2 regions of the Stenotrophomonas riyadhensis genome follow, and region 1 is predicted to be linked to the other one. Evidence: predicted binding sites of a transcription regulator. Region 1 holds the regulator's gene; the other holds the start of a gene.
What was found. Region 1 encodes FliA, which starts transcription of late flagellar genes. Its sites were predicted from a motif close to TAAAGTTTNNCNNNCNNNGGCCGATAA; they were not measured.
Positions count from the first base shown of each region.

Region 2: SriyCCGPB3_RS15740 (HDOD domain-containing protein) is a predicted target of FliA. The motif match lies at 1,958-1,984, and genes of this name have one in related genera.

Region 1 is NZ_CP155568.1:2,154,105-2,157,505, reverse strand. It holds gene flhF (flagellar biosynthesis protein FlhF) at 1-396, shown strand, start outside; gene SriyCCGPB3_RS10150 (MinD/ParA family ATP-binding protein) at 383-1,270, shown strand; gene SriyCCGPB3_RS10145 (RNA polymerase sigma factor FliA) at 1,267-2,010, shown strand; gene cheY (chemotaxis response regulator CheY) at 2,068-2,460, shown strand; gene SriyCCGPB3_RS10135 (protein phosphatase CheZ) at 2,460-3,065, shown strand; gene SriyCCGPB3_RS10130 (chemotaxis protein CheA) at 3,068-3,401, shown strand, end outside.
Region 2 is NZ_CP155568.1:3,363,931-3,367,331, forward strand. It holds gene SriyCCGPB3_RS15735 (phospholipase D family protein) at 1-791, shown strand, start outside; gene SriyCCGPB3_RS15740 (HDOD domain-containing protein) at 795-1,871, opposite strand; gene SriyCCGPB3_RS15745 (Glu/Leu/Phe/Val dehydrogenase dimerization domain-containing protein) at 2,150-3,247, shown strand; gene SriyCCGPB3_RS15750 (S8 family serine peptidase) at 3,296-3,401, opposite strand, start outside.

The DNA.
Region 1 (3,401 bases):
TACAAGCTGGTGCTGATCGACACCGCCGGCCTGGGCCCGCGCGACCGCGCACTGGCCGCCCAGCTGCAGTGGCTGCGCGCCGCGCGCCAGGTCCGCACCCTGCTGGTACTGCCGGCCAACACCAGCTTCGGCGACATGGACGAGGTGGTCCGCCGCTTCGGCGCCGCCAACCTGCAGGGCCTGGTGCTGAGCAAGCTGGACGAGACCGGCCGCTTCGGCAACGCCCTGTCGGTGGCCGTGGACCATGCCCTGCCGATCACCTGGGTGACCGATGGCCAGGACGTCCCGGAGGACCTGCACCGGGCCAGTGCAGCCAATCTTGTACTTCGCCTTGAAGATTTGCGCCGAGCGGCCGATATGCCCTGCAACCCGGAGTTGAACCATGCCGTCGCGTGAGTACGCCAAGCTGACCAAGACCTTCCCGCTGTCGGCCACCCGCAGCGAGCCGCTCGGCCCTGTGCGCACCATCGCCGTGACCGGCGGCAAGGGCGGCGTGGGCAAGACCAACGTCTCGGCCAACCTGGCCGTGGCGTTGGCCGGCATGGGCAAGCGCACGCTGCTGCTGGACGCCGACCTCGGCCTGGCCAACATCGACGTGATCCTGGGGCTGAACCCCACCTTTACGTTGGCCGACCTGGTCGCCGGCCGCTGCTCGCTGGAAGACGTCATCGTCGAAGGCCCGAACGGCGTGTTGGTGGTCCCGGCCGCGTCCGGCCGCCGCCACATGGCCGAGCTCGCCCCGGCCGAGCACGTTGGCCTGGTCAACGTGTTCTCCGAGCTGGAGCGCGAACTGGACATCATGGTGGTGGACACCGCCGCCGGCATCACCGACGGCGTACTGACCTTCTGCCAGGCCGCGCAGGACACCGTGGTGGTGGTCTGTGACGAGCCGGCCTCGATCACCGACGCGTATGCGCTGATCAAGGTGTTGTCGCGCGAGCGCGGCGTGGACCGTATCCAGGTGGTGGCCAACATGGTGCGCGACCCGAACGAGGGCCGCGTGCTGTACGAGAAGCTGACCCGTGTCTGCGAGAAGTTCCTCGCCGATGTGTCGCTGAACTACCTGGGCTGTGTGCCGCAGGATGACTGGCTGCGCCTGTCGGTGCAGCGCCAGCAGCCGGTGGTGAAGGCCTATCCGTCCAGCCCCGCCGCGCTTGCGATCACCGAGATCGCGCGCCGCACCGCACGCTGGCAGGCGCCGACCGAACCGCGTGGCGGCGTTGAATTCTTCCTCGAACGCATCCTCAAGCAGCGCGGGGTGGCGGCATGAAAGGCGCAGCCCAATACAGGGAAGTGCAGCGCTCGGCAGCCAACGAGGTCATCGCCCTGCACTCGGACCTGGTGCGGCGCATCGCCCACCACCTCGCCGCACGCCTGCCTGCCAGCGTCGAAGTCGACGATCTGATCCAGGCCGGCATGATGGGGCTGATCGAGGCCTCGCGCAGCTATGACGCCGACCAGGGTGCTTCGTTCGAGACCTACGCCTCGATCCGCATCCGCGGTTCGATGATCGATGAGATCCGCCGTGGTGACTGGGTGCCGCGTTCCGTGCACCGCCGTGCTCGTGATGCCGCCGCCACAATCCGCCGCCTGGAACAGAGCAGTGGCCGCGCCGCCAGCGCCACCGAAGTGGCCGCTGCGATGGAGATGCCGCTGCCCGAATACCTGCGACTGATGGAAGACGCTGCGCGCGGCCAGGTGCTGAGCCTGGAATCGCGCATCGAGGACCAGGGCGAGCTGGACACCGTCGCCCAGGGCGGACCGACCCCGCAGCAGGTGCTGGAGCGGGGCGAATTCGGTCGCGAACTGGGCAAGGCCATTGGCCACCTGCCCGAGCGCGAAAAGCTGGTGCTTTCGCTCTACTACGAGCAGGAACTGAACCTGAAGGAGATCGGCGCGGTGCTCGGCGTGAGCGAGTCGCGGGTCTGCCAGATCCACGGCCAGGCCGTGCTGCGCCTGCGTGGTCGACTGAAGATTTTCGAGGCGGCAGACGCCGGCCTGGAAGAATGAACATGCCCGAGGTGGCTGCCCCCGGCCACCCGGAATGAACAACAAAGGAATTCTGCTTTGAACAAGAACATGCGCATCCTGATCGTCGACGACTTCTCGACCATGCGTCGAATCGTCAAGAACCTGCTGGGCGATCTGGGCTTCACCAATACCGCCGAAGCCGAGGACGGGCATGCTGCGCTGTCGCTGCTGCAGAGCCAGCCGTTCGATTTCGTGGTCACCGACTGGAACATGCCGGTGATGACCGGCATCGAGCTGCTCAAGGCGATCCGCGCCGATGCCAAGCTGAAGACCCTGCCAGTGCTGATGGTCACCGCGGAAGCCAAGCGCGAGCAGATCATCGAAGCCGCCCAGAGCGGTGTGAACGGCTACATCATCAAGCCGTTCACTGCACAGACGCTGGAAGAGAAGCTCGGCAAGATCTTCGAACGCCTGGCGGCCAGCGCCTGATGGATACCACGGTCGACAAGAACGCCCTCGCCCTGCGCCTGCAGGAAGCCCTGGACGCGCTGGAGTCCGGTGATGAGGCCGCCTGGCGGCAGCGCATCGACGGACTGGTCGCGCTGCGCACGCAGCCGATGATGAGCGGCCTTTCGCGGCTGGCCCGCGAACTGGGACAGGCGCTGGGTGAACTGCCGACCGTACCCAGCGAAGCCGGCGAACTGGACGATGCCTGCGCGCGCCTGGACCACGTGGTGGCGATGACCGAACAGGCCACGCACCGCACCCTGGACCTGGCCGAAGAATGCCGCAGCCTGACCGAACAGCTGCGCGCCGAAGGCCTGCAGCCGGGCCAGGACGCGCAGCTCGATCGCATCCGCCACAACCTCACCGAGATCGCCCTGACCCAGAGCTACCAGGACCTGACCGGCCAGATCATCCGCCGCGTGGTCGGCATCGTCCGCCGCGTGCATGAAGGTTTCGGCGCGCTCGGCCTGCCGCCGGAACAGCATCGCACCGACCCGGAACTGGCCGGGCCGGCACTGAAGGGACTGGACCGCCACGCGGTCTCGCAGAACGACGCCGACGACCTGTTGTCGGATCTGGGGCTGTAAGCATGAGCGCGGTATCCGACGACATCACTGCCGATTTCATCATCGAGGCGCAGGAGATCCTGGATCGCCTCGGCGAACAGCTGGTGTCGCTGGAGCAGGCACCGCAGGACAGCGATCAGCTCAACGCGGTGTTCCGCGGCTACCACACGCTCAAGGGCGGTGCTGGCTTCCTCGGCGTCACTGCCATGGTCGAGCTGTGCCACGCCGCTGAAGAAGCGCTGGGCGCCGCGCGTGCCGGCCAGGCCGTGCTGCAGGCCCACCACTTCGATGCCGCCCAGCAATCGCTGGATTACCTGCAGTCGATGCTGGATGCCGTGTCTTCCGGCACAGAACCGG
Region 2 (3,401 bases), 1.2 Mb from region 1:
GGCAACTCGTGCAGCAGTCGGACCTGGATGCGATGCATGCCAAGGCCCAACCCTACCTGCAGCGCGTGGCCGACTCGCGCCGCCTGCAACGGCCCAGCCCGGAGCCACTGCACTGGAGCACGAACGTGCGCATCGCCTCCGATCCGCCGATGAAGCACCGCGACGATGATCGCCGCAACTGGCTGGTCAACACGCTCAGCGACGAGCTGGCAACCGCCCGTCGCAGCGCACTGCTGATCTCGCCCTACTTCGTCCCTGGCAGCGAAGGCGTTGAAGGCCTGTCGGCGCTGGCCGCGCGCGGTGCGCAGGTCGGCGTGGTCACCAACTCGCTGGCCGCCAACGACGTAGCGGCAGTGCACGGCGGCTACATGGGCTACCGCGTGCCGCTGTTGAAGGCTGGCATACAGCTGTACGAACTGAAGGCACACGGCCAGCTGGATACCAGCCTGTTCGGCAGCAGTGGCGCCAGCCTGCATACCAAGGCACTCGTGGTCGATGATCGCCGTGGCTTCGTCGGCTCGTTCAACCTCGATCCGCGCTCGGCCTACCTCAACACCGAAATGGGCGTGCTGTTCGACGACCCGGTGCTGGGCGCGCAGCTGCGCGACGAGTACCTGCGCCTGGCCAGCCCGGAACACAGTTGGTGGCTGGCACTGGGGCGCAATGATGAGCTGCGCTGGCTGCAGCGGCAGCCACCGCCGCACTGGGTGGAAGCCGAACCCGGTGCCAGCCTCGGCAAGCGCTGGACTGCGCGCGTGATCAGCTGGCTGCCGGTGGAATCGCAGCTGTAGCGCTCAGGCGGCCGGTCCAGCTTCGTCCTGCGCGGCCTCATCCAGCGTTTCCACGCTGCGCCCATGCAGGCGTCGCCAGATCCAGCGCAATGCATGCGGCGGCGCCGAAGGCAGCTGTTCCAGCAGGGCCAGCATGCGGCTCTGGCTGGCATGGCCATGCCGGCACAGCAGACTCGCTGCGGCCGCCGCACTGGCCAGGCGCAGGCTGTCAGCCAACGGTCCTTGCGCATTCACCGCCAAAGCCTGATGCACCGGCTCAGGCAACTCCCAGGCGGCGGCGACCCGCTGCGCCAGCGGCAACGACCACTGCTGCAACAGCTGCAGTGCCAGCGCCGGCTCCACGGTCTCGCCACGAGCCTGCGCTTCCTGCAGCAGCTGGCGCATCACCAGCGCTGCGCCCAGGCCCTGAACCAGGCCCAGCCACTGCGCGGCGAAGGCATCGCCAAAGGTGACCGTGCGTGCGTGGTCAGCGGCTGCGCGCGAGGCCAGCAGCGCGTGCTCCCAGATGATCGTGCTGAACTGTGGGAACACCTCGCACTGCACCTGCATCACCGGCTGCACCAGTACGGCGCTGATGATCTGTCGCACGCCCTCGGTGCCGACCAGGGTCACCGCCCGCTGCAGGCTTTCCACCGGCCGCTCGTGCACCTTGTAGGCCGGGCTGTTGGCGATACGCAACAAGTTGCCGGTGAGCACCGGATCCTGGCCGATGATTGCCGCCATCACCCGTGCCGAGGCGGCATCGTCGTTGACGGTCTGGATCAGCTGCGGCAGCAGTTGAGGACGGCGCGGCAGGTGCCGGGCCGCCCAGTCGCGGTCCTGCAGCGCGCGCGCCACCGCCTCGCCCAACCCCGCGGCCTGCACCGCCGTGGATTCACCGGCCAGGCGCGGGTACAGGGCCAGTGCATGCAGGCCACGCTGCAGATGTGCAGCGATCTCGGCCGAGGGCAGAGCCTCGCCCTGCAGGCTGGCCGCAGCCGCCGCCACCGCCTGCCGCGACGCCGCCGCCAACCGGGACGGTGCCGTCCCGGTCGAGCGCGCCAGCCAGCCACGCAGTGATCGCCACCAGGCCGGCGTCATCGCCGCCCGCCCTGTCGTTGTGGTGCCCTTGCCGTCACTGACCGCCCTGCCTCTTCACGCGAATCCGGCCACCCGCCGTCGTCGCAGCATCGGCCGCACTTTCACCTTCTTTAACCCGACGGCTGCCAAAGTCGACGGCAGCGGCCGGGGGAATGGACTAGAATGGCGCCGCGCGACCCGTCCCCCAGCCATGACGACGTCGCTTTTTTTGTTTTGGGACCCTACCGTTCACTGGCCGTTCGCTGCAGTTCGCCGCTGTTCGCGCCATCGGAGACGCCATGCTATTCGAAACCCTCGCCACCACCGGCCACGAACAAGTGGTGTTCTGCCACAACCACGATGCCGGCCTGCAGGCGATCATCGCCATCCACAACACCACCTTGGGCCCGGCGCTGGGCGGCGTGCGCATGCGCCCCTATGCCAGCACCGATGAAGCGCTGGCCGACGTGCTGCGGCTGAGCCGGACGATGACCTACAAGAATGCGCTGGCCGGCCTCAACGTGGGCGGCGGCAAGGCGGTGATCATCGGCGACCCCAAGGTGGACAAGACCGAGGTGCTGTTCCGCGCCTTCGGCCGCTACGTCGATTCGCTGGGTGGCCGCTACATCACCGCCGAAGACGTCGGCACCGACGTCAACGACATGGAGAACATCTACCTGGAGAGCCAGTTCGTGACCGGCGTGCACCAGGTCCATGGCGGTTCCGGTGACCCGGCCCCGTTCACCGCCTACGGCGCGCTGCAGGCGTTGATGGCGGCGATGCGCTTCAAGTTCGGCCACGAGGAAGTGGGCAAGACCAGCATCGCGGTGCAGGGCCTGGGCCATATCGGCATGGAACTGGTGAAGCTGCTGCGCGACCGCGGCGCCAAGCTGTATGTCACCGATCTGGACAGCGCGCTGGTCGATCGTGCAGTCAGCGATTTCGGCGCCGAAGCGGTCAAGCCGGACGAGATCCACGAAGTGAACGCCGATGTGTTCGCACCGTGCGCGCTGGAAGGCGCCATCAACGCCGACACGCTGCCGCGGATCAAGGCGAAGATCATCTGCGGCACCGCCAACAACCAGCTGTCCAGCCTGGAAATCGGCGACGAGCTGCATGCGCGCGGCATCCTGTATGCGCCGGATTACGCGGTCAACGCCGGTGGCGTGATGAACGTGTCGCTGGAGATCGATGGCTACAACCGCGAACGCGCGATGCGCCTGATCCGCAGCATCTATCACAACCTCACCCGCATCTTCGAACTGTCGCAGCGCGAGAACATCGCGCCGCAGCGTGCGGCCGACCGCATCGCCGAAAGCCGCATCCTGTCCATCGGCAAGCTGAAGATGCCGCTGGGTCGCAGCACCCCGCGCCTGGGCAACCTGCGCGGCGGCTGAGTCCTGCCGATGTCGCGCCGGGGCTGACGTCCCGGCGCGACTAGCCACTCAGAACCCGGTGCTGTAGCGCAGCGCCGCCTGGCGCGCGCCCTCACCACCGACGCGCTGGTCGAAGCCCAGGCTCAGGCGGCCATTGCGGCCCCACCACGATTCC